3 regions of the Komagataeibacter sp. SM21 genome follow, and region 1 is predicted to be linked to each of the others. Evidence: riboswitches for the same ligand, from Rfam matches in the RefSeq annotation. Region 1 holds a riboswitch; each other region holds the start of a gene.

Region 1 (9,908 bases):
CCGCCTTCACGCTGGCCGCCATAGGTCCATGCCGAACCCGCCAGCCATGCCTGCCCCAGTTCATCGCGTCCGGTCCATGCCCCCCCGGCCAGCAGGTCTTCCACCCCGCTGCCATAGGAACCGGGCGCGGCGCCGAACATGCGCGCGGTGGCGGCGTGGCGGGCCGGGCCGTCCAGTCCGGTGACACTGGCGGCCAGCGGGTTAAGGTCCGGGGCTTCGAAATCGCGCCCCGCAATGGCCTGTACCGCCTGTTCAAACAGGGCGATCTGACCCGGAAAGGCATCGCGGAACAGGCCCGACAGCCGTAGCGTGACATCCACGCGCGGACGGCCCAGTTCGGCCATGGGGACGATCTCGATCCCGCTGATACGGCCCGATGCGTCATCCCATACCGGCCTGACCCCCATAAGCAGCAGCGCAAGGGCCAGATCCTCGCCCCCCGTGCGCAGGCTGGCCGAACCCCACAGGTCGATCACAAGGCTGCGCAGCGGTTCGCCCTGATCCTGAAGATGCCCTTCAAGCAGTATGGCGGCGGTGCGTTCGGCCAGCACCAGCGCCGAACGGGTGGGGATGGCGCGCGGGTCCATGGCATACAGGTTGCGTCCCGTGGGCAGCACATCGGCACGCCCGCGCGTGGGCGCGCCAGCCGGGCCTGCGGGAACGAACCGGCCATCCAGCGCGGCCAGCAGCGCATTGCTTTCCGCCTGTCCGCATGCGTGCAGACGGGTGGCGATTTCCTCGTCATCGGTCATGTTGCATGAATGCGCGATGGCCCGCGCTAGTTCATCCGCCCGTGGCGGCGGGTGGCCAAAGACATGCAGCCCGTCGCGGATCTGCAGGTCCTTCACATCGCACAGATAGGCATCCAGCCGGGCGAGGGCTTCATCCTCATCCCCGTCACGGGCCGCGCCGCTTTCTCCCAGCAGGCCCAGACTGTCCGCGCGTTGCAGGATTTCCCCGCGCAGTATGGCCCCGCGCCTGCGGTCCAGACCGTCAGCCGCCGCATATTCATCGATCAGGCGTTCCAGTTCGCCCGTATCGGTCCCGCTGGTGCCGACCGGCACGATGGGGGGCGTCATGTGGCCGATGGTGACGGCCCCCAGCCTGCGCCGGGCGGCGGCGGCCTCGCCGGGGTTATTGACAATGAAGGGATAGATCACCGGCAGCCCGCCCACCAGTAATGACGGCCAGCAGGTGGCGCTGGGCGCAGCAGCCTTGCCCGGCAGCCATTCCAGCGTGCCATGCGTGCCCAGATGCACCATGGCGTCCAGCCCTGCTTCATGGCGCAGCCACAGATAGAAGGCGACATAGGCATGCCGGGGCGGAGTATCGGGATCATGATAGCCCCCGTGCCGGTCGCCCGGTGCGCCCCGGTCGGGCTGCAGCGCCATCAGGATGTTTCCCGCCCGCATGTGGCGCAGGTGAAACATCCCGTCCCGGCAGGCCGGGTCTTCTTCCGGCGTGCCCCAGCAGGTCGTGAGCGCTGCGCGTGATTCCGCAGGCAGGCCGTCAAACCAGCGTTGGTAGGTGGCGACGGAGACAAAGGGCCGCACGGATGCATGGGCCAGTGCATCCGTAAGCTGCCGTGCGGTAGGCAGCGGGGCCGCACCCGTATCGTATCCGGCGGCGTGCAGCAGGTACATGATGTGTTCGAGGCTTGCGAAACTGTCCAGTCCCACGGCGTGGGCAGCCTGTCCCGTGGGCGCGCCCTGCGCGCCGGGATAGTCGGACAGGATGATGCCCACGTGCCGCGCGTCGGGCCGCGTGTGTCCCAGCCGCGCCCACCCGGCGGCGCGGGCGCATGTCAGCGCGATGCCATCGGGGTAGGGCACATGACGCGCGGGCAGCCCGGGCGCGGCTTCTTCCTTGAAGGAAATGGGACAGGCGGGAATCCGCCCGTCGAGTTCCGGCAGCACCACCTGCATGGCAAGGTCCGCCTGTGACAGGCCGCGCACGCTGTCGCGCCATGTGGCGTAGGGTATACCCGGCTGCTGCACCTGCAGAACCGGCACGCCCGCCATATCCAGCGGACTGTGGCCATCATCGCTGCCCCGCGTGGAAAAGAAGGTGGCGTTGACGATGATGTCGGGCGGGGCTGCGGCAATCCGGTCTGTCACCACCCGCGCCGACGCGGCATCTTTCAGGGAGGTGACATAAAGCAGGTCAGCCCCGATGCCGTGTCCGGCCAGAGCGGAGGCCAGTTCCATGATGGGGGCGATATCCGCCGCCAGCAGATGCGTGCGGTAGAACACCACCATTGCACGTAGCGGCAGGGCAGGGTCGGCTGCGTGCAGCAGTTCCGCCGGGGGCAGGGGAATGGTGGGCGTATCCACATCTGGCCCGCATCCGGCCAGATGCGCCATGACCCGCAGGGCGGTTGCCATGTTGGCGCTGCCGCCCGTGCGCATGAGGGCATCAAGCCGCGCGCGCGTGGCGTCCCCGACGGTGGAAAGCCGCGCCAGACGCGGATCATCGCGCCCATCCCCGGACAGGAAGGCTAGCGGGATATCCGCCTGACCGCATGCGCGCGCCAGTTCTTCCGCCCCGTAACGCCAGTAATCCAGACCCCCCAGCAGCCGCACCACCACGCAGCGCGAATCCATGATGGTATCGGCTACATACAGATCGATCGACATCGGGTGCAGCAGCCGCGACAGGGTGACGGTGCGCAGGCTGGCAGCCGGAGCGCCCGCCGCCGCATGGGCGGCGTTCAGGCACAGCAGGTCACTGTCCGAAAAGGACAGGAACACGATATCCGCCGGGGCATGCCCCAGATCTTCCGCCTGATCGCCATCGTCGAGCGTGCGGACCTCGCGTGCCAGCAGATGCATGGTGCCTGTCCCGTCGTGCTGCCGTTGTCCCCTAGACCTGCGCCAGCGCGTGCGCGATGGCGGACTGATCCATGCCCTTCTGCCCGATCACCACCAGATCGCCCGTGCGCGGCGCATCACTGGCAAGGGGGCGGTCGAACTGGTGGCGGAAGCGGCTGCCGACGCCCTGCACCGCAAGGCGCATGGGTTTGCCCTGCACGCAGGCATAGCCTTTCATGCGCAGGATGTCGTGCTGTTCGGCCAGTGTTTTCAGCCGGTCGATGAAACCGTCCACGCTGCCCTGTTCGGGAATGGCCAGCACGAAGCTTTCAAAATCATCATGCTCGTGCTCGCCGCCTTCCGCATCGTGGTGGGACGGGCGCGCTGCAAGGTCGTCTTCCGCCGCCGCGTCCAGACCAAGCAGCACCGCCGGGTCAACCTGCCCGTCTGTTGCGCGCACCACCTTGACCGCGCGGGGGATTTCGGCGCGGATTGCGGCTTCCACCGCATCGGCCTGCTGCGCCGTCATCAGGTCAGACTTGTTCAGCACCACCAGATCGGCCGACAGGAGCTGGTCTTCGTAGACTTCGGCCAGCGGGTTGTCATGATCGAGCGACGGGTCGGCAGCCTGCTGGCGGGCGACTTCCTCCGGGTCGTCGGCGAAGCGGCCAGCGGCGACGGCGGGACCGTCCACCACCGTAACCACGCCGTCCACCGTCATGCGGGTGCGGATGGTGGGCCAGCCAAAGGCCTTGAGCAGCGGCTTGGGCAGCGCCAGACCGGAGGTCTCGATCACGATATGGTCCGGCGGGCTTGCGCGGTCGAGCAGGGCTTCCATGGTCGGCAGGAAATCATCCGCAACCGTGCAGCACAGGCATCCATTGGTCAGTTCGACAATATCCTCGTCACGGCATCCTTCCACGCCGCAGGCGCGCAGCGTGTCGCCATCAATGCCCAGCGTGCCGAATTCATTGACCACGATGGCAATGCGCCTGCCCTTTGCATTGGCCAGCACATGGCGCAGCAGCGTGGTCTTGCCCGCGCCCAGAAAGCCGGTGATGACGGTAACGGGTACCCTGGCACGTGCCGTGGTGGTGGGGGTCATGGCGATCAGGCTCCAGAAAAAAGGGATGCGGGAAAACGGCCACGCACCATGTCCGACAGGCTGGCGGGCCTGCGCGATGGCATGACGGTGCCGCTGCGCGATGCGGCGTAGGCCGTAAGATAGGTCATCAGGTCCTGTGCCTTCTCCGGGCCGAGCCGGGCGAGGAGCCAGCCCCATTTGCCCGGCGTGGCCACCACGGCGGCACAGCCGCTGTCACATGCGGCAAGGCAGGAGACCTCATGAATGACAAGGCCGGGCGTGTCCGCCGCCAGCGACACCATGGCGTCATGAAGCTGGCGTCCCTGCGGATTGTCGGATGCGGGCAGGCCCCGGCGGCAGGTCACGCATACATGCAGATGCACGGGGGGCGTATTTCCGGATTCCGGCTGCAGCTGTGCGGTCATGTCGGTCCGTGCCCTTTCGCGGCATGGCTGCGCGGCGCAGCCTGAAGGCGGGGTGCACGGTTACGACCCCGCACCCGCGCGGGGCGGGGACGGTGGCCCATCGCGTGCCGGGCACCCCGCCGGCCATGCGATTGAAATCGATCTCATCCGGGTCGCATGGCTGCGGCGCGGCATATGATGGCAGGTCTCCTGACTTGTGGCGGAGGGGTGATCCCTCCCTTCCGGCTGCCTTCCCGGTCCCGCTGGTAAGGGACCAGTGACAATGCCGCGTTCCCTGACAGGTCACGCGGGCCGGAAACAGCCACCTACAGTTGCGGGGGCAGCGACGGCCTTGCCCATGGGCGCACCGTCTTCCCTATTCTCCCCAATGGGGAACCATCAGGACCGGATTTAGACGATTGCGGACCGCGCTGTCAAAGAAACCACGGCAATGCTGGATATGTCCCGCCTTCATGACAGCGGCGCGCCGGTCATGCGCACGCGCCATGCCGTATGCCGCGTCAGCACCGTGTGGCTGCATGGTGCGATATCCAGCCGCGACAGCATGCCCGCATCCCCGCCAAGGGCTGCGATGACGATGGCCTTTATGACCGTGGCATCGGCCATCACCCGGATGCGCGGCGGTGTTGTGGGCAGGGCCGTCAGCCAGGGGGTGATGCGGTGCAGGAGGTCCGCGCGGCTTTCCCCGCCGGGTGGGGCGAACGTGGCATCCGCAGTCCAGCGGGCCAGACCGGCAGGGGGCAGATCCTTCAGTGCAGCGCCCTGCCATGCGCCCATTTCCACCATGCGCAGCGCGGGCACATGGTGGCAGGCACAATCTGGCGGCGGTTCCACTGACGGCGGGATCAGGGTCAGGTCGGCATCATCGGACAGGCTGCCTGGAAAATGCGGGGGCAGGGCGATGGCATCGTCTATGCGGGGGATCATGCCCCGGCGCAGGCTGTCCGCCGGGGGCAGGGCAATGCAGGTCAGGATCTGGTTCATGGGTCACTGTCCCGCGCATGGAGAAAGGGTGGGTCAAGCAATGGATGATTGACCTTCCATGCCAATTTTGGAAACATGCGGCCAGATCCGGTTATGGAACGGGCGGCAGATCAGGCCGTGTTTCATGCATACTGCTCCGGGTCGTGCGTGATCCATGGAGTTTCCCAGTATGAGCCAAGGTACAACTGTCCTGTCCACCGGTAGCGTTGCCGCGCCGCAGGTTTCCATCCCGGTCCGCGACCTGCTGCCGTGGGGTGTGTTCGGGCTGGTACTGGCATCATTGCTGCTGTATTTCGTCGGGGCGGAGCAGGGGGCGACCGCGCTCATTTCCGGTCACTACGTGCATGAATTCGTGCATGACGGACGCCATCTGCTGGGCTTCCCCTGCCACTGATCCAGTAGGGGCGCGGGTTCGTCCCGCCTGTTCCGGTCCCGTGACCGGGTATGTGCTGAACGGCATTTCCATCGGGAATGCCGTTTTTGCGTTCAGGCCATGCTGATGACCGTCCGGCCCCGGACGTGACCCGCCAGAATGCGCGGCGCGATGGTGATGGCATCGGCCAGCGGTGCATCGTGCAGCATGCTTTCCAGAAGCGTATGGTCGATGTCGCGCGCCAGACGCGCCCATGCCGCCATCCGGCGCGGGCGGGGACACATGACGCTGTCCACGCCCTGCAGGCGCACGTTGCGCAGGATGAAGGGCGCGACCGTCAGGGGCAGGGCCATGCTTTCCGCCAGTCCGCAGGCCGCCACCGTGCCACCGTACTGGATGGATGCGCACATCGTGGCCAGTGTGTCCCCGCCCACCACATCGATACCCCCGGCCCACCGGATTTTTTCCAGTGGCCTGCCCGTGGGGGCCAGCGCCTCACGCGGCACGATTTCGCTCGCGCCCAGACGGGTCAGATAGGCATGAAGCTGCGGGCGGCCGGTTACGGCTGTGACCTGATAGCCCAGTTGCGCCAGAAGCATGATGGCCATGCCACCCACGCCACCGCCCGACCCGGTTATGATGACCGGTCCGCTGGCGGGGGTCAGTCCCCCTTCTTCAAGGCTCATGATGCACAGCATGGCGGTAAAGCCCGCCGTGCCGATTCCCATCACCTGCCGCGAGGACAGGCCCGCAGGCTGTGGCAGCAGCCACCGTCCCGACAGGCGGGCCATGCGTGACAGGCCGCCCCAGTGCGTCTCCCCCAGTCCCCAGCCGGTGGCGAGCACCCGGTCGCCTGCGCGATAGAGTGGGTCTTCCGATTCGATGACGCGACCGGCAAGGTCGATGCCCGGTACCATCGGAAACCGCCGCACCACCGGCGCGCCACGGGTAATGGCCAGTGCGTCCTTGTAATTGAGGCTGGAATGATCCACCGCGACCGTTACATCGCCTTCGGGCAGGGATGCGGGATCGACCTGTTCCACGCGGGTCGTGACCGCATCGTCGGTGCGGGAGATCATCAGGGCCTCGAACATGCTGGCGGACTTCCTTTATGGGCAGGGGAAACGCGTGGCCGGAGCGGCGTGACTGTAACTTTCATGCAGGATTCAGGTATGGTTTCCTATTTACAGCCCTGTGACATCGCAGCAACGTGAAGAAAAGTGCATCCTGAAAAATACAAGATTTTCAAAGGATCTTTTTAAAGACCATCCGGTCGGTCCATGACCGGATGGTGGCGCATGGCCGTCCTGCGCCATGATGCGAAAATGTGCAGGGCAGGTGTGATTTTCCCACGCTTCCCGCCAGACAGGCAGTGTGGTGTGCTTATTATCCAGCCACCATTGCACAGGCAGGAGGCATTTCATGTCCGACAGTCTTGTTTCGTCCTTTCCGGCCCTTTCTTCCATGACCGCGCTGTGGCGGGCGCGGTACGGCACCCAGCCGCCCGCAGCCCCCGCATTGCCCGAAAGCCCGGTGGCGCGCGGTCTCATGACGCACCGCTCCGTGCGGGGATTCAGTGCCAGCGCCCTGCCTGATGGGGTGCTGGAGGCCGCCGTGGCCGCGGCGCAGTCGGCCTCCACGTCATCCAACCTGCAGGGATGGAGCGTCATTGCCGTGCGCGACGCCGACCGGCGCGCGCGGCTTGCGAAGATAGCGGGGGATCAGGATTTCATCGCGCAGGCGCCGCTGTTCCTTGCATGGGTTGCCGACCTGTCGCGGCTGGACCATGTGGGGCAGGCGCATGGCCGTGACCTGCCGGGGGTGGACTGCCTCGATACCTTTCTGGCCGCCGTCATGGATACGGCTTTCGCCGCGCAGAATGCCGCTGCCGCGTTTGAATCCTACGGGCTGGGAATCGTGTATGTCGGCGCGGTGCGTAACCGGCCCGAAGCGATTGCCGCCGAACTTGGCCTGCCCGCGCGTACGGTTGCGCTGTTCGGCATGAGTGTCGGCTACCCCGACCGCCAGCGTCCCATCGCCATCAAGCCCCGCCTGCCGCAGCATGCCGTGCTGCATGCCGAACGGTATGACAGTGCTGCCGCGAACGACCCGGCTGTCATCGCGGCCTATGATGAACGGCTGCGTGCGGCCCGTACCGCTCAGGGATCGCCGGGGCGTAGCTGGAGCGAAAGCGTGCTGGCGCGTCTGGGGGATGTCAGTGCGCTGCATGGGCGTGAACGCCTGCCTGAAGCACTGCGCGGGCTTGGTTTTGTGCTGGGTCAGGCGTGAAAGCAGGGTGTTTACGCGCAGGGCGGGGTTGACCGGCGGAATGTTCTGGTGAACTTCTGCTAGCGATGCCCGCGCCTGACGGCGGGCATGAGCGCGCGCCTTGCGTATCGCGCCAGCGTCATGATGAAAGAGAAACAACGGCTATGGACAGCGCCACTTCCCTTCCCTTCACGCTTTCTCCCAATGCGTCGCCGGTTTCGGCGCAGCGCCGGGCGGAGATTCTGGCCAATCCCGGTTTCGGGCGTGTCTTTACCGATAACATGGTCGTTATCCGCTATGAGGAAGGCCAGGGATGGCATGACGCGCGCGTACAGCCCTACGCATCTCTGACACTGGACCCGGCGGCAGCCGTGCTGCACTACGCACAGGAAATTTTCGAAGGGATGAAAGCCTACCGCACGGCGGAAGGCGGGATCACCCTGTTCCGGCCCTATGCCAATGCCGCGCGTTTCCGCAAATCAGCCGAGCGCATGGCCATGGCGCAGGTGCCCGAGGAACTGTTTGTCGAAGCCGTGCGCCAGCTTGTGCGCGTGGACCACGCATGGGTGCCGGGCAATCCGGACGAGAGCCTGTATATCCGTCCCTTCATGATCGCGAGCGAGACGTTCCTTGGCGTGCGGCCCGCGGGTGAATACCTGTTCATGGTCATTGCTTCCCCTGTCGGCGCCTATTTCGGGGCCGAGGCGGTCAGCGTGTGGGTATCCGATTTCTGCCGCGCGGCCCCCGGTGGTACGGGTGAGGCCAAATGCGGCGGCAATTATGCCGCAAGCCTCATGGCCCAGCAGGAAGCCAAGACGCACGGCTGCGCGCAGGTGCTGTTCCTTGATGCGGTCGAACGCCGCTGGATCGAGGAAATGGGCGGCATGAACGTGTTTTTCGTGTTCGATGACGGTTCGGTCTCCACGCCAGCCCTGACCGGCACGATCCTGCGGGGCATCACGCGCGACTCGCTGCTGACCCTGGCGCGGGAGATGGGCCTGACGGTGCGTGAAGAACGCTATGGCATCGACCAGCTTTACGCTGATGCCGCCTCTGGCCGTCTGAAGGAAGTCTTTGCCTGCGGCACGGCGGCGGTTGTTTCGCCCATTGGCCGTTTCTGTGGCCGTAACGGTGACGCGGTGATTGGCGATGGCGCGGGGATTGGCCCGGTTACGGAAAAGCTGCGCAATGCCCTGATCGGCATCCAGCGCGGCACGGCGGCAGATCCGCATGGCTGGGTGGAAAAGGTTATCTGATTTTCCCGCATGATCCGGCCAGTCAGTCTGGCCGGATCATGCCTGAGACGGTGGGTGAGCGGATTGGTTTGGATTGATGCCGCAGCCCGCCATCCCGGATTGGGTGGCAGTTCTTGTCAATAGGCAGGTCTGTGGTCATGTCCTGTGATACGGGATCGGGTCTCACGGGCTGCTAGCGAAGCTGGCTGTCCTTGCTTCCCCGGCGGTTGATGCCGGTGAAGACCGGCTTCCTGTCGCGTTCAGACTGGCAGTCGATGCACAGCTTGACGCCTGGCATCGCCTGCTGCCGGGCGGGGGGGATGTCTTCCCCGCATTCACGGCAACTGGTTTCGCTTTCGCCTGTGGGGATATGGGACCGTGCCCGTTTGACGGCGTCTGCTATCGTATCGTCGATCTGATCCTGTACGGCTCCGTCGGGAGCCCAACCGGTGGCCATGCGTGTTCTCCTGAAACGAAAGCACGCAGTATATCGCGTGACGTATGTTCAGACAAAACGGTTCGTGATCGATATGACCGGAATTCGGTGCCAGCCCCGATGAGGCGGCGGGCGACGGGTCTGTGGTCCGGCACCCGTGCAGCAGCAGGCAGACATCTGCCGCACGGGCTGGATGGAGCGGCTGTTATTCCGCAGGCGTGACCGTTTCCTCAACGGGTACGTAAATGCGGTTGCCGCTGTTGCGGAATTCTTCCTTTTTCTGTTCCATACCC
Region 2 (9,908 bases), on a different contig from region 1:
TGACCAGTTGCCATACATGGGGGCCAAGGTCCATGTCCCCGTACCATGCGAAGACCGGGCGGCGCGCGCGGTTGACCGGCACGCCCTCAAGCTGGTCGTACACGACCGAAACCGGCTGGATCAGCGGGATCATGCCCGGCTTCGCGGCGATGGTGGCGGCCTCGCTCAACGGTTCGTCCGGCACCTTCCCCGCGGGCAGGCGCGGCGGCTTGGCGATGGCGAAAAAGGCAGACAGGAACGGCAGCACCCGTGACCCGTCCGACGATGTACCCTCGGGGAACAGGATCAGGTTGTCCCCTTCCACCATCAGGCGGTGCAGCATCTCGTCCCGCTCGCGGCCCGTGGTGCTGCGCTGGCGGCTGACGAATATGGTCCGCCCGATGCGGGACACCAGCCCCATGATCGGCCAGCCCTCGATATCGCCCTTGGCCACGAAATTGGATGGCAGCACGGTGCCCAGCACCGGCACGTCAAGCCATGTGGAATGGTTGGAGACGTAAATGACCGGCCGTTCGCCTTCGCGCCGGGCACGCCTGCCCCCCACGCCGCCCGCCCTGCGGCCAACCACGCGTATGCGCAGCGACAGAAGCAGGCACAGCCCGCCCCACACCATGCGCGTCCAGCGTATCTTGGCCGTGCCGGGAACCAGCAGCAGGACCGCCTCGAACCCGACTGAAAGCGGCACCCACACCGTAATGGCGGCCAGCCGTCCCACGCCACGGGCGGTACGGGCATATTCACGCAGGCGGCCCGACGGGGTGACGGACATGGTCGCGATGGCCCGCGCGGCATCCGAACCCGCTTCAGGGGCGATCACCTGCCGGGAGGCACGTCGCGCGGGCAGGGACTGGACAGGTGGTGTGGAACGACGCCGGGTAAAGCGGCGGATGAAATCGGCGATCATGCGCCTATCCATAGCCCGCCATCATGGCACGCGACAATATAGGGCGGCAGGACAGTCTGGCTGCCGTGTCATGCATGCAACGCGCGCGGTGTGCGCCCGCCCGTCATCGTGCCGTCATATTGCCCGGCGACAAGGAATACGGACCGGCGCGGATGGCCTGTGTCCCGTCCGCCGCTGGACCGGACGTGATGACCGGTCCATGCTAGGTACTTATCCCTGAGGAGTTTTTCCCCATGTCCGCATGCAGCCGTCGCGGCGTCCTGTTCGCCGCCACGACCGCCTTCACCCTTCTTGCGTCCCTCCCGCACGGCCCCGCGCGGGCGGCGGATGATGTACTGAACGTGCTGACATGGTGCGATCATGAAGACCCTGAACTGCTTGGCCCCTTCGAGCAGGCCAACAGGGTACGCATCCACTTCAAGGACATCGACAGCGGCGATGCCACCCGCACCATCCTGCGCCAGTCCAGGCCGGGAGACTGGGACGTGGTGATCATGGATGAAACGGATGCCCCCCGTCTGGCCATGGCCGGGATGCTGCAGCCGCTGGACCCCGCCGATTTTCCCGCAGCCGAAGTGCCAGCCCCCATCGCCGATCCGGCAATCGGGTCCTATGACGGCAGGCTGTATTCCGTGGCGGAGAAATATGGCTTCAATGCCGTAGCCTTCAACCGCACGCGGGTAGACCCGGCGGATATGGAGGACATCAACGCCATCTGGCAGCCACGCCATCACGGGCGGATCGCGATATATGACAGCTACCTGCCGGTCCTGTCCTATATCGCGCTGGCCATGGGCCTTGATCCCGCACACCTGCACGATACCGACCTGCCCGCCCTGCGGGACAGGCTTGTCACCCTGCGCGCCAGCGCCACACTGGTGGGGGACATGGCCACGGTGCAGCAGGCGCTGGCGGATGGTCAGGTGGATATTGTCGTGGGCGGTGGCGCATGGACCACGGCGGGCGTGGGTGAAGGCGGCGCGGTGGCGACGGCCGATGCGCAGCCCCCCGCCACAGCCCGGCGCCCGGAGCTGACCTTTACCGTGCCCCGGCAGGGGGGCATACGCTGGCAGCACGGGATTTCGATTGTCGCCACATCGCAGCGCAAGGCGCTGGCGCTGGCATTCGCGCAGTATCTGCGCACGCCTGCCGCGCAGGCGCGGCTTGCCACATCATCATGTTACTGGGGCATGCCCGCCAGTCCGCTTGCCCCGCTGGATGATGCGGCCCGCGCCGCGCTGCACTGGGACCAGCAGCCGGGCTATATCGCCGCAAGCCATCCCTACCCCATCGTTGACGAGGCCATGGATGGCAGGCTGCATGCGTTATGGGACGGCGTGATGAAGGACAGTACTCCCGTCACGCCCACCACGGTCACGCCCGCCACAGACAATGCGGATGACGGCACAGCCGGTCCCTGATTTCAGCCGTGACGCACGGCCTGGGGCGTAAGCAGCCGTTCGGCCAGAACACCGAACATCAGCCCCAGACTACCCCACAGAACAAGCTGCATGCCCAGTGCTGCCTCCCGGAAGCGCCACAGTACGAGGGCGGGGAAATTGTCCGGCACCTCGTTCACATCGGGCAGCACCCATTGCAGCAGCGCGATCAGCACCACGAACACCGCCGCCCCGCACAGCGAGGCACTCCATTCACCCAGCCGCGCCACCAGCGCGCGGCCGGCAAGAACCGCCAGAACGAGCGCGCATAGCGAAAAGACCACCATCTCGAAATAGGTGGCCGTGCGCAGGCCGATCGTCTCCGGCGTGCCGACGCCAGGCGGGTTGGCCGGGTATTTGAGATCGGGCACGACAACCACCGCCAGAAATCCCGCCCCGGCCAGAAGCAGGGCGAGCATGCGCGGCGAAAAACGGCCAATCCGGCCATAAGCGGTTGCAAAGACCAGCGAAAACAGACCGCCATAGGCAGCACCATACATGACGGCGGCGGTCAGCATGCCGATGGATGCCTGCACCGCGCGGCTGACCAGTTCCGGCTCTGGCGCATCGCCTGCCGCCGCGTCCTGCGCCGCTTCATAAGCGATGGAAAGGGCGACCTGCGGTTCACCGAACACGCGGGCGAACACGAAGGCAAGGCAGGCGGCAAGAATACCAGCCAGCATGCCACGCAGCAGAAGGCGGCCCGCCATCAGCCAGCCCCCCGACCGGAAAGGGAGGAATGGAAATTCATTGTCAGATCTCCTGTCGGGAAAGCGCGTCCCGCAACGGAATTATTCTTTATCCACCGGGAGAGGTCTGACTTCCGCATGACGACATGCGATGTACAGTGGCGCGACCGTGCCGGAATCCCACCGGCTTCCCTCCCGCGGATCACGAGGGGCGCAGTCAATACCGCGCCCGCATCCAAGTCAATATCGCGCGGCCTACGGCGCAGCCGTGGCCGGGGACTGCGGCAGCGTCACCCTGCTGGCCTGACCCTGCGCCGCACGCCACTGCCGCAGCGCATCAAGCGTATGGGCGACATGGCCATCGGGCGAAAGCGCACTATAGGCGTAAATCACCTTGCCATCGGGCGCGATCACATAGGATGTGCGGTTGGCCCGGTTCAGCAGCGGCAGCCGGCTGTCATACTGCCGCGCGATCTGCCCCTTCGGGTCGGTTGCGACCATCAGGCGGCCATGGCCTTCGCTGACGGAAAAACGGTCGAGGGTTGGCAGGTCATCGGTCGAAACGCCGATCACCGTGGCGCCCAGCGCCGTGTACTGGTCCATGGCGGCAGCAAAATCGTGGGCTTCCATGGTGCAGCCACGGGTAAAGGCCGCAGGATAGAAATACACCACCACCGGCCCCTTGCGCAGCGCATCGGCCAGATGGAAGCTGAATTCACTGCCATTGCGCGTGGCCTGGGTATCAAACATCGGGGCCTGGCTGCCCACCGGCAACGCCGCGCGCGCGGGTGAGAAACACACGAACCCGGCAAACGCCAGCACCCCCGCCAGCGGCAGGCACAGCCCCGGCATGCACCAGCGCGAACGCCTGTAAAAATACCTCATGTTTCCTCACACCCTGAAAGCAGGGTTCCAGCCATCATGTGGCGGGCGGCAGGATCTGGCAGCCACCGCCACCCAGTCGCTGACAGACCTGTTCGGCAGCAGCGTGCGACAGGCCGGTCAGCCTTGCACGATAGACATGACCGCGTTGCGATGCAACGCTGGCGACCTGCGTGCGCACCCCGCTGTAGGAAACCCTGGCCTTTGCCTGCCCCGCCGCATGTTCGGCCTGCCCGGCGGAACCGAAGGCGCCCACCTGCACCGCCCAGTCATGTCCACCCGCCATGCTGATGACCCCGGGATGCACCGCAGCCGATGTCATGGGGGTCACGCCGCTCTGTTCACGCGCGCTCCATGCCGCACGGACAGCGGCAGCTTCGGGCGACGGGGTCTCGGCTACCGTATCCTGCGGTGCGGCGGCCATCAGGGTGCGGGCGCGGTTTCGTCCGCCACGGCTGTTCTGCGCCGCCTGCGCGCGGGCCAGTGCGCGCGCTTCCACCAGCAGGTCCGCCTGCGAGCGGTTGAGCGGCGTGCTGCCCGCGATCTTCGGTCCGATGGAGGCTACGTAATCGCGGGTTTCCTTGGGCAGGGTGTGGTAGCGGTCCAGAAAATCATCCAGCCGTCCCGGCCCGCTGTTATAGGCGGCAAGAAAGCCGGGGGAGCCGTAAATGTCGTACATCTCGCGGATGTAGGCGGTGCCTGCCACGATGTTGTCATGGGGTTCATAGGCATCGGGGCCGAGGCTGTAGCGCGCGCGCATCTCGTCATAAGTGGGCGGCATGAGCTGCATGAGCCCCATCGCACCGGGCAGCGAGGTCACGAACTGCCCGTTACGGTAAAGCTGGCCACCGGATTCGCGCTGCATGACCTGCCTGATCCAGACGGCGGGCACGTCGAAGCGCTGCGACGCCTCGGTAATATACGGTCCCCATGGATCGTCCGGCGGGCCGGGCGGGGTATAGCTGGTATGGGCGCGGGCGCGATAGGTATCGGCTTCGTCCATCATCTGCGCTTCGGTCATGGGGCGTGGCCCCTGCGCGCAGGCGGCCAGAAAACCCGCGAATGCCAGCGCCAGCCACCGCACGGCCCCGCGCGTAGTGGTGGACCGGGCGACCGGGGCCGCCTGCCCACATTCGTCAGATGCCGGTTCCACTACTGCCTGCGCTGTTGCCATGTCCTGCCGTTATCCCGCTCATGCCCATGTTCCCATGGTGGACATGCCAGCATGGCCCCATCCGACGGGAGGGCCGCACCATAACAGCGCGGCTCCAGCTTGCGCAATCCTGATGCGCAGGCTGCGTACATGCCATTTCCCGCCCGGAATTAAAGGGAGTTATTCCTCGGTGCAGGTCGCGGGGTCGGGACCGGTGCGATGGCTGGGGCTGTCCAGTGCCGCAAGGTCACGCATGTCCTCATCCGTCAGCTTGAAGCTGAATGTCTGCAGGTTGGCGCGCATGCGTTCGGGATGCGCACTTTTGGGAATGGGCACCGAGCCGGTCTGTACTATCCAGCGCAGCATGACCTGTGCGGGGGTCTTGCCATGACGTTCCGCTACGCGGTTGAGGACCGGATTCTCCATCACCGCGCCACGGCCCAGCGGACTCCACGCTTCGGTCAGGATGCCGTGCTTGCGGTGCATGGCGCGCAGGCCCGACTGCGCGAAATCGACGTGCATCTCGATCTGGTTGACGGCGGGCACCACGCCGGTTTCGTCAATCAGGCGCTGGATGTGTTCAGGCAGGAAGTTGGACACCCCGATGGAGCGTACATGGCCATCCTTCTGCAACTGGATCATTGCCTTCCAGCTTTCCACATACAGGTCCTTGGCCGGAAGCGGCCAGTGGATGAGGTAGAGGTCGACATAACTCATCTTCAGCCGTTCAAGGCTGCGTTCGAACGCGCGCAGGGTGCTGTCGAAGCCATGGTCGGCCCCGCGCAGCTTGGTGGTGACGAAAATATCCTCACGCCCGACATCGAAACTGAGCAGCCCCGTACCCACCCCGCTTTCATTGCCGTAACGCGCTGCGGTATCAAACAGCCTGTACCCCGCCGCCAGCGCTTCACGCACCGCCGCTTCGGCCTGCGGGTTATCCAGTGGATAGGTGCCGAAACCGATCGCGGGAATCCTGTATCCGTCATTGAGGGTAAGCAGGGGAATCGTGGTCATGGTCATTCCTTCGCCAGACGCTCCCGGCAGCAACTGACCCCGCGCGGGCGGCGGGGCGGCGATCTGGCCGGGGCAGGACGTGTCGCCTATGGTCAGGGTAACGATGCCCGGCCCCGTTTGGTTTATGCCCAGTTTTCATTACTGGGCTGCATATGGTTCATTGTCCCCGCTCAGAAAGGACAGACATGACCGATACCCCCACCCCGCCTGCCGCCGATCTTCACCACACGATCCTGACGATCGATACGCATATCGACATCCCGTGGCCCGACCGGAACGATTTCGCCACTGGCGCGCCGTCGCGCCGGGTGGACCTGCCGCGCATGCGCGCCGGTGGGCTGGGGGCGGCGTGCCTTGTAGCCTATGTGGGACAGGGCGCGTGCGATGCGGCGGGTCATGCCGCGGCGTCGGACCGGGCGCTGGCCATGCTGCGCGTAATCGCGGACACCGGCCAGATACCGGGCGTGCAGGTATGCGATACGGTCGAGGGCGTACGCGCCGCCCATGCGGCGGGTGACATCGTCATCATTCCCGCCGTCGAAAACGGCTACACGATCGGCGAGGACCTGTCCCTGATCGCCGCGTTCCGCAAACTGGGCGCGCGGTACATGACGCTGACCCATAACGGGCATAACCGTCTGGCCGATTCGGCCCGGCCGATGCAGCACCTGCAGGACCCCGAAAGCATCCATGGCGGCCTGTCGGCGCTGGGCCGCGACGCGGTGGCGGAAATGAACCGCCTTGGCATGCTGGTCGATGTTTCCCACACCGCGCGCAGCACGATGATGCAGGCCGTCGAACTGTCACGCGCGCCGGTATTCGCCAGCCATTCCTGCGTGCGTGCCCTGTGCGATCATCCGCGCAACCTTGATGATACGCAGCTTGACGCGCTGAAGGCGTGTGGCGGAGTGATCCACATTACCGCCATGGACGCTTTCCTGCGCCCGCGCGACGTGCGCGACACGCGGGCCGTGACCGTGGCGGATTTCGTGGACCATATCGATTACGCCGTGCAGCGAATCGGTATCGAACATGTCGGCATCTCGTCCGATTTCGATGGCGGCGGCGGAATACGCGGCTGGGCCAATGCTGCTGAATCCGGCAACCTGACCGCCGAACTGCTGCGGCGCGGCTATGATCGCGACCAGATCGCGGCGCTGTGGGGAGAGAATTTCCTGCGCATCATGAAGCAGGCGGAAGAGGTGGCGGACACGATCGCGTGACCGTCATATCCCGCCCGCTCTGGATCACGCGCGCCCAACGGGCTATATCCTGTGCCGTACTGACCGAATATGGAACAAGAAATGACCACCAGCACTGACTACAAGGTCAAGGATCTCTCGCTTGCCGAGTGGGGACGCAAGGAAATCTCGATCGCGGAAGGCGAAATGCCCGGCCTCATGGCGCTCCGTGAGGAATATGGCGCGTCCCAGCCGCTGAAGGGCGCGCGGATCGCGGGCTGCCTGCACATGACGATCCAGACCGCCGTCCTGATCGAGACCCTGACGGCGCTGGGGGCCACGGTCCGCTGGTCGTCATGCAACATCTTCTCGACGCAGGATCAGGCCGCGGCCGCCATCGCAGCCACGGGCGTGCCCGTCTTCGCATGGAAGGGCCTGACGGAAGACGAATTCAACTGGTGCATCGAGCAGACCGTCCGCGGTCCCGATGGCTGGACGCCGAACATGATCCTGGATGATGGCGGCGACCTGACCGTCCTCATGCACGACAAGTATCCCGAGCTGCTCAAGGACGTGCGTGGCCTGTCGGAAGAGACGACAACGGGCGTCCATCGCCTGTGGGAGATGGAAAAGAAGGGCACGCTCAAGGTTCCCGCCATCAACGTCAATGACAGCGTGACCAAGTCCAAGTTCGACAACCTGTATGGCTGCCGCGAAAGCCTGGTGGACGCCATCCGCCGTGGCACGGACGTGATGATGGCCGGCAAGGTTGCCGTCGTTGCCGGTTATGGCGATGTGGGCAAGGGTTCCGCCGCGTCCCTGCGCAACGCGGGCTGCCGCGTGCTGGTGACCGAAGTGGACCCCATCTGCGCGCTGCAGGCCGCAATGGAAGGCTACGAGGTCGTGACGATGGAAGAAGCCGCCCCGCGTGGCGACATCTTCGTAACCGCCACGGGCAATGTGGACATCATCACGCTCGACCACATGCGCGAGATGAAGCACCGCGCCATCGTGTGCAACATCGGTCACTTCGATTCCGAAATCCAGATCGGCGCCCTGCGCAACTTCACATGGGACAACATCAAGCCGCAGGTGGATGAGGTCGTCTTCCCCGATAGCAAGCGCCTGATCGTGCTGTCCGAAGGCCGTCTGGTGAACCTGGGCAACGCGACGGGCCACCCGTCCTTCGTGATGTCCGCGTCCTTCACCAACCAGACGCTGGCGCAGATCGAACTGTGGACGGCACCGGCGGGCAAATACGAAAACAGGGTCTACACCCTGCCCAAGGTACTGGACGAAAAGGTTGCCGCACTCCATCTGGCGAAGGTGGGTGCCCACCTGTCCCGGATGACCAAGGAACAGGCAGCCTACATTGACGTGCCCGTAAACGGCCCGTTCAAGAACGACCTGTACCGTTACTAAGCACCGCCAGAGTCCCTGATATACGCTTGACCGGTCCGGCACCCGCCGGGCCGGACCCTGCGATGGAGAGAGAATATGAGCATCTTCGGTTCAATCATGTCCAAGATCTTCGAATATACGGGACTCAGCCACGCTGATGCCGCGACACCGGCGGCAGCCCCCGCTGCTGCCCCGGCCGCCGCTGCGGCTCCGGCTGCTTCCGCCGCTCCGGCCCAGCCGGTGGACGTGGATGCGGTTCTGGCCGCCATGGCCGCCAGGAACCCCGAAAAGCTGAACTGGCAGACATCCATCGTCGATCTGATGAAGCTGCTCGGGCTGGACAGTTCCCTTGCCGCGCGCAAGGAACTGGCGTCGGAACTGCACTACACCGGCGACATCAGTGATTCCGCGTCCATGAACATCTGGCTGCATGCCCAGGTGATGCAGAAACTGGCGCAGAATGGCGGCAAGGTCTCCCCCGATCTGATGAAATGACGCCAGGCGGGACGGGCGCGCGTGGCAGCCAGCCATCGCGCGCCCGTTTTGCATACCGGCCCCACCAAGCGACACGACAGCCGCCACGATACGCGGCATGACGGAAGGATACGCGATGGAGACCGTGCCCGATTTTCCCATGACGGACAGCGCAACCCTGTCGTCGGGCATGTCATCAGCCTCTTCCGTGTCCAACGGTCTGGTCTGGGCCATTGCCTGCCGCGCAGGCCAGAAGCCTGAACGCCTGACCGATGAACAGATCGCCCGCGCGCTTGAAGGCGGCGACCCCGCCACACCGGGGGCATGGGTCTGGCTGCATTACGATATCGTCCATACATCCACCCGTGCCCATATACAGGCCATACCCTGCCTGCCCGAAGAAGTGCGTCTGGCGCTTGGCAGCACGGACCGGGGCACGAATGTGGAAGCCGAGGGCGACATCGTATATGGCGCGCTGCCCGGCTTTGACGATGCCATGTCGGAAGATGACAAGAACCTTTCCGCATGGCGTTTCGCGGTCCTGCCGACCCTGCTCATCACCACCCGCCGACAGCCGGTGCCGGCGCTGGGGGTGGTCTATCGCACGCTCCAGCGCATCGAATCCTTTGATTCCCCTGCGGAAGTGGTCGATTATACGCTGCTTGAATTCGCCGATACCGTCCGCCGCAACATCGCCATGCTCGATGACCAGCTGGACCGCGCGGAAGACCTGCTGCTGACACTGGACCAGCACACGGATTTCGGTCGCAT
Region 3 (9,908 bases), on a different contig from region 1:
CATTTCGTATTCCTGAAAAAATCTTTTTATTTCATTATTTTGTCCCACCCCGCTGGGGTATGACATCGTCTTGAACAAATTCGGGACCGATATAATATACTCAAATAGCGTATCGTAAGCCCCGTTTTCGGGCACATCCCGTATAATTGTGCGGGCAGGCAGGAAGGTTCGCAGGTGGGACAGGAATCGGCACATATCGTACGCAGTTATGAACAGGAGCTGGAGCATCTGCGCTCCATGATGGCACGCATGGGCGGGCTGGTGGAGCGACAGACATCGCAGGCCATCGCCGCCATCGCCGACCGTGACGAAAGCGCCGCCGGGATCGCATCCGACCTCGATCCGCAGGTCGATACGCTGGAACGCGATGTGGAAGCCATGGTCATCCGCATCCTCGCCCTGCGTTCGCCGGTGGCGGGCGACCTGCGTGAAGTGGTGTCGGCGCTGAAGATCACGGGGGACATGGAACGCATCGGCGACTGCGCCGCTTCCATCGCGCGGCGGTCGCTGCGGGCGGAACTGGTGGCGTCGCGCGTCTCGCTCAGCGGGCTGCGCGGCATGGGCCGCCTTGTGCAGGACAACCTGCGCCGCGCCATTGACGCGATGAGCCAGCGCAACGCCACGCTTGCGCGGGAAGTCTGGCAGTCCGATACGGCGGTGGACGAACTGTACAACGCCATGTTCCGTGAACTGGTTACCTACATGATGGAAGACCCGCGCAACATCGGCGCCTGCACGCATCTGCTGTTCATCGCCAAGAACCTTGAACGCATAGGCGATCACGCCACCAACATCGCCGAACGGGTCTATTACACCGCCACGGGCGAAATCCTGCCTGTCGTGCGCCCGCGTGGCGGCTTCTCCGGGCAGGGAGGGCGGGACGGTGCAGCCTGACCGACCGCTTCGCATCCTTGTTGCGGAAGATGATGCCGCCCTGTCCGTCATGCTGTCCTACAATCTGGAGGCTGCGGGCCACACCGTCATGCCGGTGGATAACGGTCTGGACGCCCTGCGCGAAGTAACCGAGTGGAAGCCCGACCTCGTGCTGCTGGACTGGATGATGCCGGGCCTGTCAGGGGTGGACCTGTGCCGAAGGCTGCGCATGGCCACCGCCACGCGCTACCTGCCCGTCATCATGCTGACCGCGCGCGGGGAAGAACGCGATTCCGTCCATGCACTCGATCTGGGTGCGGATGACTATCTGGTCAAGCCGTGCGGGATGGACGTGCTGCATGCGCGTGTGCGCGCCGTCATGCGGCGCAGCATGGGCCGGGCGGCGGGGGCTTCCGCCCTGCCGGTGGAAGACGTGCTGAACTTTGCCGATGTCACGCTGGACCACGGCGCGCGCCGGGTTACGCGTGGGGGGGCAGCCATTGCCCTTGGTCCCACGGAATACCGTATCCTGCTGCACCTCATGCGCCATCCCCGCCGGGTCTTTTCACGCGCCGAGATACTGGCATCGGCGTGGGATGACGGCATCCATGTGGAGGAACGCACCGTGGACGTGCATATCCGCAGGCTGCGTCTGGCGCTCAACGCATCCGGCGGGGCGGACCTGATCCGTACGGTCCGTTCCAGTGGCTATATGCTTGATGACGGGAAGGTGGACTGAACCCGGTCCACCCATCCATTACCGTTCCAGCCTGGCGAACCGTTTGACCGCCCGTTCCCGGCGCAGGCGGGACAGGCGGCGTATCCAGAAAATGCCGTTGATCTGGTCGATTTCATGCTGGAGGCACACGGCCATGAGGCCATCCGCCTCCTCCTCGGCCTGTGTGCCATCGGGGCGGGTATAGCGCACCCGCACGCGCGCCGGGCGCGTGATCGGGCCATGGATGCCGGGCATAGACACGCTGCCCTCCTCACGGGTTACGCTTTCATCGGACTGCCAGACGATTTCCGGGTTGGCATAGACATGCGGCCCGTCACCGTCCGGCAGGTCAATGACGACAAGCCGCTGGCTGATGCCTGCATGGCAGGCGGTAATGCCGATGCCGGGTGCCGCATGCATGGTTTCCAGCAGGTCGGCGGCCAGTTGCCGCGTAGCCGCCGATGAGGCGTCCACCGGGTCTGCGACCTGTTCCAGGCAGGGATGTGGAAAGCGGATGATGGGCAGAATGGCCATGACAGGTGTCCGGGTCCCCGGTCAGTAAAGGAAAGGACCGTTATCGTCCGCGTTCAGGTTGGTGTAGTAGGGAATATAGAAATTCATGCCAAACGGGCTGTAGGTATGGTCAATGCCCGATACGGGCCGCATGGGTTTGACATCGTGTTCGGCAAGGCAGTCGTACAGCGTCTCGCGCAGGGTGCTGTTTTCCTTATCGGACTTCGGGGTGCCGTAAAACAGTTCATGCGCGTAGGGTTTGCACGCCTGCGGCGTATGGTCGTAATAGCGGGCGTACTGTTCCTGCCGGTTTTTGATGATATCCGCATCGGGTATCCACTGATGCGTGGCGACTGATGTATGCCAGATCTGCTTCCATCCGGTGTGCATGTGGGGCAGGCGGGCAATGGCGACGCCATCCTGCCGTGTGCCATCCTTGCGCACCACCGTGCCGTGACAGGCCAGAACCTGCATATGGTCGTCATAGACGGCGCTCTTGATCGTGCCATCTTCAAAACGGATTGCGGGGGAAGCCTGCGGCGCACCCTGATTGGCAGTTGCCACCACGGCGGACGTCACGGCTGGCTGTCTGCAGTAATTCACCAGTGGACGCGGTGCATGCTGCGCGCAGGCGGCCATGCTGAGCGGGAGACATAAAGCAACAAGACGGCGCAACGGATTCTTCCTTTACAGTTAGGGTGCGTGACATGGTCATCCGCCCTGTCCCTTCACGGGTATAGAAGGGCTGGCGGCCTCACAATAATGTAAATTTCAATGCCGGTCTGTGCTTTTGTTCCCGCATGACCTGCCGGGACCGCCAGTATGTGCTGGCAGTCCCCTTGTGGTGTGAAAACATTTCCATTTGACCCCGTGCATCACGACGGTAATGCGGGGGGCGAACGGGACGCTTTCAGAAGGTCAGGCTACTGTGCAGGCCGAAAACGGCCTCGTTGCCCACGCGGCGGTTTCCGGTCCAGTCCGCCACCCCGCCGGAGGGGTTCCAGACGTACTGGAAATCAGGCTGCATCACCATCCACGGCGTGACCTGCGCCTGATAGGTCAGTTCCAGATGGTTTTCGTTGCCCTGCACGATCGATCCGCTGTCGCGGTCGAACTGGCGCTGGCCTGAACTGGCCCGGCCGATGCCCCAGCCCAGCCCGATCGTGTCGTTGTCACGCCCCCTGAACGGCGCCTTCAGGTTCACGCCCGCATCGATGGCGAAGCTGATCAGGTTGCGGTCGCCACCATTGCCGGTCGCACGCAGGAACACGCCCACCGACCGTGCGGATTGCAGCGAAGGCCGCCAGATCATCTGGTCGATGATGCCATACACCATCCAGTTGCCCCGGTCCCAGCGCGGGGTCAGGTCGGACTGCGTGCTGTTCACGTTCAGCGTCGCCGCCCCCAGCGAACCGCCATTGCGGTTATACCGGTAATCGGCGAATTTCGCCGTGTCGTAATACCCGCCCAGCTTGTAGATGCCCGGCAGGCCGGGGTCTTTCGTCACATGGGACATGTCGGCGGGCTGCGGGTTCAGCGCGTATTGCAGTTCGGTTATCAGCAGCGCGCCGGTGCCCATGTTGAAGTTGGTGCCATTGGCGCCGTCATAGGTCTGGCTGGTGGGATCGGAATTGTAACCGCTGATGGACCCGGTAGCCTGCTGGATGGGAAGCGAGTTGTAGCGGTTGCCCGGCGGGTTGTCGTCGGCGGCGGCGAACATGAAGGTGAACTTCTCGCTGGGGCGGTAGCGGACGCGGATGGCGGGCGAGGACAGCGGCCATGACGGGCCGCCGCCATACAGGTTGACCGACGGGGCCATGGGCCAGCCGAAATTGGCGTTGAGGTAAAGCGATGCGTAATCGCTGATGAGGAATTCGGTATCGAGATCCTGCTGCCCGATCTTCACGTCCAGCTTTCCGTTAAGGAAGGTCTGCTGGTACCACAGTTCGAACAGGCGGGTGGAGCGGTCGGCCTCGAACCCGCTGACGGGGTTGAAGTTGGCCAGATGATCCTGCGAGATCGAACGCCCGCGCGTCTGCAGCGCGCTGATCTGGAACAGGCCGCCCTTCAGGCCAAACAGCTTTTCGGTATCGACGGTCAGCGTCGGCATGGTCACGCCGTCATAGGACGGGCCGGTGCCCGAACCGGCTGCCCCGTCATTGCCCGAGGCCGAACCGCCGGTGCCGTTGCCCCAGAGTTCATCGACTTCCTGAATGTCGAAGGTGATGCCGTGTTTGTACAGCCATGGCCGCGCACCCCACATATTGCCCAGCAGGTTGCCGCTGGTATCGAGCCTGTCACCATCGCCCGCGGCCTTTTCCTCCGCATCGGCCTGCGCGCGTTCTGAATCGCGCACCGTCGCAGGGTCGATCTGCTGGACCAGCGGGGTGGAATTGCCAAGGCGGGCGCGGTCCTGCGCAAGCTGGGTGAGGGGTGTCTGGGCGTGGGCCTCGGGACTGCCGGCAGTGCAGCAGCCCAGTAACATGATGCGGGGCAGGTACCTGCGCACCCGCAGGGAATGAAAGAATTTCATCTACAAAAACATCCCGTCAGGATGGGTCTGGTCATAACCGGCCACCACGCGGCGTTAACCGGGTGTCTGGTCGGTGCGGAACTGGCAATACGGGATGTTAACTGGTCGGATACATTCTTTTATGCCCATCTCCGGGAATACCCGCCCGGCGATATGGTAGGGGGACAACGGCAGGTCTCCTGGCTTGCGGGTCATTGCATTTCATCTACCTTCCCGGCCGGAGCCAGTGGTTGCCGCCTGATGGCGACGCCAGATGAAATACTCTCCGCCTACAGTTGCGGGTACAGCTACCGACTGCAACCCCGGGCATTGCACCCTGCCGGGTCTACGGCATTCCCTCTTTTACCCGCTTGCACGGGACCGTTGACTGATGGGGCGGACTATAATGCCTGCCGTCCTGCATGCAAGCTCAGCCCGGTGTCCGGTCAAGCAGGCATGCGACTTCATCGGCGGTCGGTGCCGCTTCGGCCGCACCCGCTCGGGTGGTGGCCAGCGCCCCGCAGGCAGCCGCATAGCGCACGGCCTCGCCCAGCGTCGCCCCACGCGCCAGCGCAGTCGCCAGTCCGGCGTTGAAACAGTCCCCGGCCGCGACCGTATCAATCGCCCTGACCGCGAAAGGTGGTACGAAACCCCGTGTCGTGGCGGTGGAATATACCACGCCCCGGTGCCCCAGCTTGATGATGGCCGTGTGCGTGCCGCGTTCATGCAGGATCCGGGCGGCGTGCAGGGCGGTAGCTTCATCGACGGGCAGGATACCGGTCAGTTCGCGCGTTTCGTTTTCATTGGGGGTCAGGATATCCGCCAGGGCGAATAAGGCGTCGGGCAGACCGGTTGCAGGCACCGGGGCCGGGTCCAGCACGACCGGTATGTTCCGGTCACGGGCCTGTCGTGCAACGGCCTGCACCAGCTCCGCATCCATTTCCATCTGCATCATGACTACTGCCGCATTGTCCAGCACCGGGGCCAGATGGGAACAGGCTTCGGCCCCATGGGCCATGTTGGCGCCGCCATCCACCAGAATCTGGTTTTCCCCCGCATGGTTGATGGTAATGAAGGCCCGGCCCGTGCCCGCCTGCGGATCGGCCAGAAGCCAGCGCGCGTTCACCCCGGCATCGTGCAGGGTGGTGCGCGCCATCTCGGCCAGCATGTCGGTTCCGGTCCAGCCAGCCAGTGCCACGTCCTGTCCCAGCCGCGCCACCGCAACCGCCTGATTTGCGCCCTTGCCCCCCAGCCCGGTCGTGGAGGAATGGACATGCAGCGTTTCACCGGGATGCGGGAAACGCTCGACATGCGTGACAAAATCAATGTTCGTGCTGCCGATCACGGCAATATGGGCGGGGGACGTGGACATGGCGGACCTGACATGATGCAACGGATGACAACAGTCATATCAGCACGTCGCCAGACAGAAAAATATATGGTGCTGGCATGATGCCGCCATGGGGGATGGGAAATCATGAACGTATTGCCGGTTGCAGCGGGCGATCCGGCCCCACGGTTTGTGCAGCGCTGTACAACGCGGTGGGGTCATTACAGCTTTGACATGGCGGCGGGCCGATACAGCATTCTGTTCTTTTTTCCCTCCACCCTTGATCCGTGCGCGGCTCGCGCCCTGTCGGTCATGCGGGCGCGGGCCGCGCAGCAGGCGGACGGTGCGGTCGGTTTTTTTGGCGTCAGCGCGGACAGTGCGGATGAAACCCGTATCCCGGTTGTAACAGGCGGGGAATCCATCCGGTTTTTCCGGGATGCCGACCGCAGGGTGCATGACCTGTACGGGATCGGGGTGGGGCAATGCTTCTGGGTCGTGGTCGATCCCATGCTGCGTGTATGTCTCAGCATGCCCGATGCGTCGGGTGTGGCGGCGCGCGTGCTCGATCATGTCATGCGCCTGCCGCCCGTGCAGGATGGGCCGGTTCCCGCACTCATGCTGCCTGCCGTGCTGGAACCGGCGTTCTGTCAGGTGCTGATGGATTATTACCACACGCACGAATCCCGTCCGTCTGCCGTGCTGACGCGCGGGGCGGATGGAAAGCCGGTCAATATAATTGATTCTGGGTTCAAGAGCCGACGTGACTGCCTGTTACGCGACGGTGATCTTGTCCGGCAGTTACAGGCGCGCATCATCCGGCGTGTGGTGCCCGAAATTACCCGTGTGTTCCAGTGCACCGTGACCCGCATGGACCGCATGGTGCTGGGCCGGTACGATGCGGCGGAGGGTGGATGCTTCGGTCCGCATCGTGACAATACGGTGCCGGGCGCGGCCCACAGACTGTTCGCCATCTCGATCACGCTGAACGATGATTATGGGGGCGGGGAACTCACCTTCCCCGAATTTTCGTCGCGCGGCCTGCGGCCGCCTGCTGGTGGCGCGGTGGTGTTTTCGTGTGCGCTGCTGCATGCGGTCCGCCCGGTAACGCAGGGGGTGCGGTATGCGTGCCTGCCCTTTGCGTTCAACGAGGCGTCCATGGCGGCGGCACGGGAAGCCAGCGCTCCGCTTACGGGTTGAGGGCGGACTGGAACCTGCGTTCGCGTATCCATGTATCGAGTGATTCAGCATCCATTGGATGGGCGAAATAGTATCCCTGGATCACGTCACAGCCGATGGCGCGTAGCTGGATACACTGTTCGGCTTCTTCCACGCCTTCGGCAATTACGGTCATGCCCAGCGTATGGCCAATGCGGATGATGGCGGTCACCACCTGCCGTACATTGCCGGTGCTGCCGAAGCCCTTCATGAAACTGCGGTCGATCTTGACCTCGTTTATGGGCAGGCTGGCAAGGTTGGCCAGACTGGAATAACCGGTTCCGAAATCGTCCATGGACAGGCCGATCCCCAGATTGCGGATCGCGACCGCCGTGGTCATGGTCTGCTCGAAATTCTCGATCATGGTGGTTTCGGTCAGTTCCACGATCAGCCGTTCCGGCGGGACGTTGGTCTGGTGCAGCACGGTGGCAAGCTGGGAAACCAGTTCGGGGTCCTGAAACTGTATGGCGGACAGGTTGACCGACACGGTCGGCACCGCCACGCCGCGTGCAATCCATTCGGCCATCTGTTCACATGCCACCCGTAACGACCATGCACCCAGCGCGCGGATCTGGCCGGTTTCTTCCGCCACGGGAATGAACCGCCCCGGCGGGATAGTGCCCAGCACCGGGTCGGTCCAGCGTGACAGGGCTTCCACCCCGTGCAGCCTGCCGGTCAGCACGTTCACCTGCGGCTGGTAGACAAGGTTCAGCCGTCTGTCGGCAATCGCTTCACGCAGGCTGGACGCCAGTATGACATGGTCATCGGCCTGCCGGGTCATGGACGGATGGAAGAAACGGTAGCAGCCGCGGCCCGCCTTCTTGGCCTGTGCCAGCGCGGTATAGGCCTGACGGAGGGTTTCCTCCATGTCCTGATCATCGATATGGGTGCAGATGCCGATACTGCCCGAAATGCTGACCGGGATGCCATCCACGGTAAACGGTTCTTCAAGGTTATGGATGATGCGTTCGGCCAGAAGGGTAACGTCGGGCGCGTTTTCTTCGGTAATGATGACGAACTCGTCCCCTTCCGTGCGGATCAGGACATCGCGCCCGGCAATGCCGTGGCGCAGGCGGCGGGAGAGTTCCAGAAGTAGCTGGTCGGCCCGGCCCTGTCCCAGTGCCTCCACAATCTTGCGGAAGCGGTCGAGGTCGATGATCATGAGGCTGATCGGGGCGGCGGGCTGGCGGTTATCAAGTTCCTGCATGCGGCGGTTGAGCCACATGCGGTTGGGCAGGCTGGTCAGCCGGTCCGTATAGGACAGGCGTATGATGGATTCACGGCTGCGCTGCTGTTCGATGGCCAGCATGGCCAGATGCACGCAGGCGCTGACGATGCGGCGGTGCCAGACATCAGGTGCGCCGGGATTGCGGAAATACAGTGAAAAACTGCCCGCCACATCGCCGTTGCGCAGGATGATGGGCACGGCCCATTCCGCTGCAATCCCATGCGCGCGCATGGTGGCGCGCAGTTCGGGCCAGCGGGTTTCGGTGGCGAAATCCGCCACGACCACTTCTTCCGCCGTGGCCATGGCCGTGCCACAGGCCCCGCCTGTCGTGCTGGCCTCCAGCCCTTCAAGAGCGTGGAGCATGGGCAGCGGAATATTGCCATGGCCGCCCGGACGCACCGTCGGGCCACTGCCCAGCATGGCCACGGCCATGCAGTCGGGCGCGATCAGTTCGATCCGGCGGCACATGAAGTCCAGCATGACATCCAGCGGGAACTGGTCCGTCAGGGCTTCCACCACATCGCGTTGCAGTTCGCGTAACTGCTGGTCATGGGTGATGTCGTGCAGGACGACGATAATATCGCTTAACGTTTCATTCGTCGCGTAATGGGGGGTGACCGCGCAACGCAGCCGCAGTTCCCTGCCCTGCGGGGTGCGCGTGCGCATATCCAGTTCGAAGCCGGTGCGGTGCGAGAGGTGCTGCTGGAACTGGCGCAGGGTTTCGATATCGCCCTGCGTGTCGGACAGCAGGGAACTGAAGGCCATGCCGTGCAGCACATCCGCTTCCGTGCCAAGCAGGGCGAGAATGGCGCGGTTGGCATGGGTGATGCGGTATTGCGGGTCAAGAACCAGAATGCCCCGGTCGGTCGCATGGACGATCAGCTTGCTGATCTCCACTTCCTCGCGGTTGCGTTCTTCCTCCGTCCGGTCGTGCAGGCAGAGCAGTTCGTAGGGATGGCCGTTCCAGTTTATGCCCTCACGGCACAGATGCACCGGCACGCCCAGCCCGTCCCGGCGGCGCAGGGTGGTGTGGCATTTGCGCGCCCCCTCCACCGGCATGGGTTCGCAGGCGTGGGACAGGTCGGGAAACAGCCGGCCCAGCCGCGTGTCGGCCATTTCGGCCTCATTATGGCCGGTCATCTCGCGGGCCGGGGAATTGCTGTAGACGATACGACCCGACCCGTCCGCTATCATCACGGCAAGCGACAGCTTCTCCAGCAAGGGTGAAGACATCTGTGAGATGTCCGACATGGTCGCCTCTTTCACTATGTGTCGTCTCACTTCACCAGGGGTAGCGGATGGGGTCGTCACGGCATGAAGGGCAGGAGTGTGGAACGGCGCAGGCTGTCAGGCAACAGCGATCACCAAAATATATTTCCTGTTGCCCTCACGGAATCGTTTTCGTGTACCTTGTTGTTTTTTAAACACAAATAACGTTATTGCGATTTCGCAACAGTCCGTATCAGTATTCCGGTTTTTCTCCTTTTGCGGGAACGGAGGTCGGTGTGCCCGGTGTGCC

What was found. A riboswitch is a leader RNA that binds a small molecule or an ion and turns the genes downstream of it on or off. The one in region 1 is predicted to bind cobalamin.
Region 2: another riboswitch for cobalamin. It lies ahead of ACBR42_RS08225 (CbtA family protein); the one in region 1 lies ahead of ACBR42_RS05235 (DUF1636 family protein).
Region 3: another riboswitch for cobalamin. It lies ahead of ACBR42_RS07905 (carbohydrate porin); the one in region 1 lies ahead of ACBR42_RS05235 (DUF1636 family protein).

The regions. Positions count from the first base shown of each region.
Region 1 covers NZ_JBGLOV010000003.1:274,667-284,574, forward strand. The annotation lists gene cobN (cobaltochelatase subunit CobN) at 1-2,831, opposite strand, end outside; gene cobW (cobalamin biosynthesis protein CobW) at 2,863-3,915, opposite strand; gene ACBR42_RS05235 (DUF1636 family protein) at 3,921-4,319, opposite strand; gene ACBR42_RS05240 (hypothetical protein) at 4,318-4,497, shown strand; cobalamin riboswitch at 4,481-4,714, opposite strand; gene ACBR42_RS05245 (histidine phosphatase family protein) at 4,770-5,303, opposite strand; gene ACBR42_RS05250 (CbtB domain-containing protein) at 5,473-5,697, shown strand; gene ACBR42_RS05255 (MDR family oxidoreductase) at 5,790-6,770, opposite strand; gene ACBR42_RS05260 (nitroreductase family protein) at 7,099-7,965, shown strand; gene ACBR42_RS05265 (branched-chain amino acid aminotransferase) at 8,109-9,200, shown strand; gene ACBR42_RS05270 (DksA/TraR family C4-type zinc finger protein) at 9,373-9,636, opposite strand; gene thiC (phosphomethylpyrimidine synthase ThiC) at 9,821-9,908, opposite strand, start outside.
Region 2 covers NZ_JBGLOV010000006.1:87,387-97,294, reverse strand. The annotation lists gene ACBR42_RS08235 (1-acyl-sn-glycerol-3-phosphate acyltransferase) at 1-904, opposite strand, end outside; gene ACBR42_RS08230 (extracellular solute-binding protein) at 1,138-2,325, shown strand; gene ACBR42_RS08225 (CbtA family protein) at 2,328-3,053, opposite strand; cobalamin riboswitch at 3,078-3,269, opposite strand; gene ACBR42_RS08220 (peroxiredoxin) at 3,288-3,917, opposite strand; gene ACBR42_RS08215 (lytic transglycosylase domain-containing protein) at 3,952-5,088, opposite strand; gene ACBR42_RS08210 (aldo/keto reductase) at 5,248-6,081, opposite strand; gene ACBR42_RS08205 (dipeptidase) at 6,267-7,304, shown strand; gene ahcY (adenosylhomocysteinase) at 7,386-8,684, shown strand; gene ACBR42_RS08195 (DUF3597 domain-containing protein) at 8,760-9,158, shown strand; gene ACBR42_RS08190 (transporter) at 9,256-9,908, shown strand, end outside.
Region 3 covers NZ_JBGLOV010000006.1:36,197-46,104, forward strand. The annotation lists gene ACBR42_RS07880 (TonB-dependent receptor) at 1-3, opposite strand, end outside; gene phoU (phosphate signaling complex protein PhoU) at 175-894, shown strand; gene ACBR42_RS07890 (response regulator) at 884-1,612, shown strand; gene ACBR42_RS07895 (peptide deformylase) at 1,631-2,125, opposite strand; gene ACBR42_RS07900 (hypothetical protein) at 2,147-2,779, opposite strand; gene ACBR42_RS07905 (carbohydrate porin) at 3,015-4,589, opposite strand; cobalamin riboswitch at 4,789-5,017, opposite strand; gene ACBR42_RS07910 (ribokinase) at 5,047-5,988, opposite strand; gene ACBR42_RS07915 (redoxin domain-containing protein) at 6,094-7,143, shown strand; gene ACBR42_RS07920 (EAL domain-containing protein) at 7,133-9,622, opposite strand; gene ACBR42_RS07925 (cupin domain-containing protein) at 9,852-9,908, opposite strand, start outside.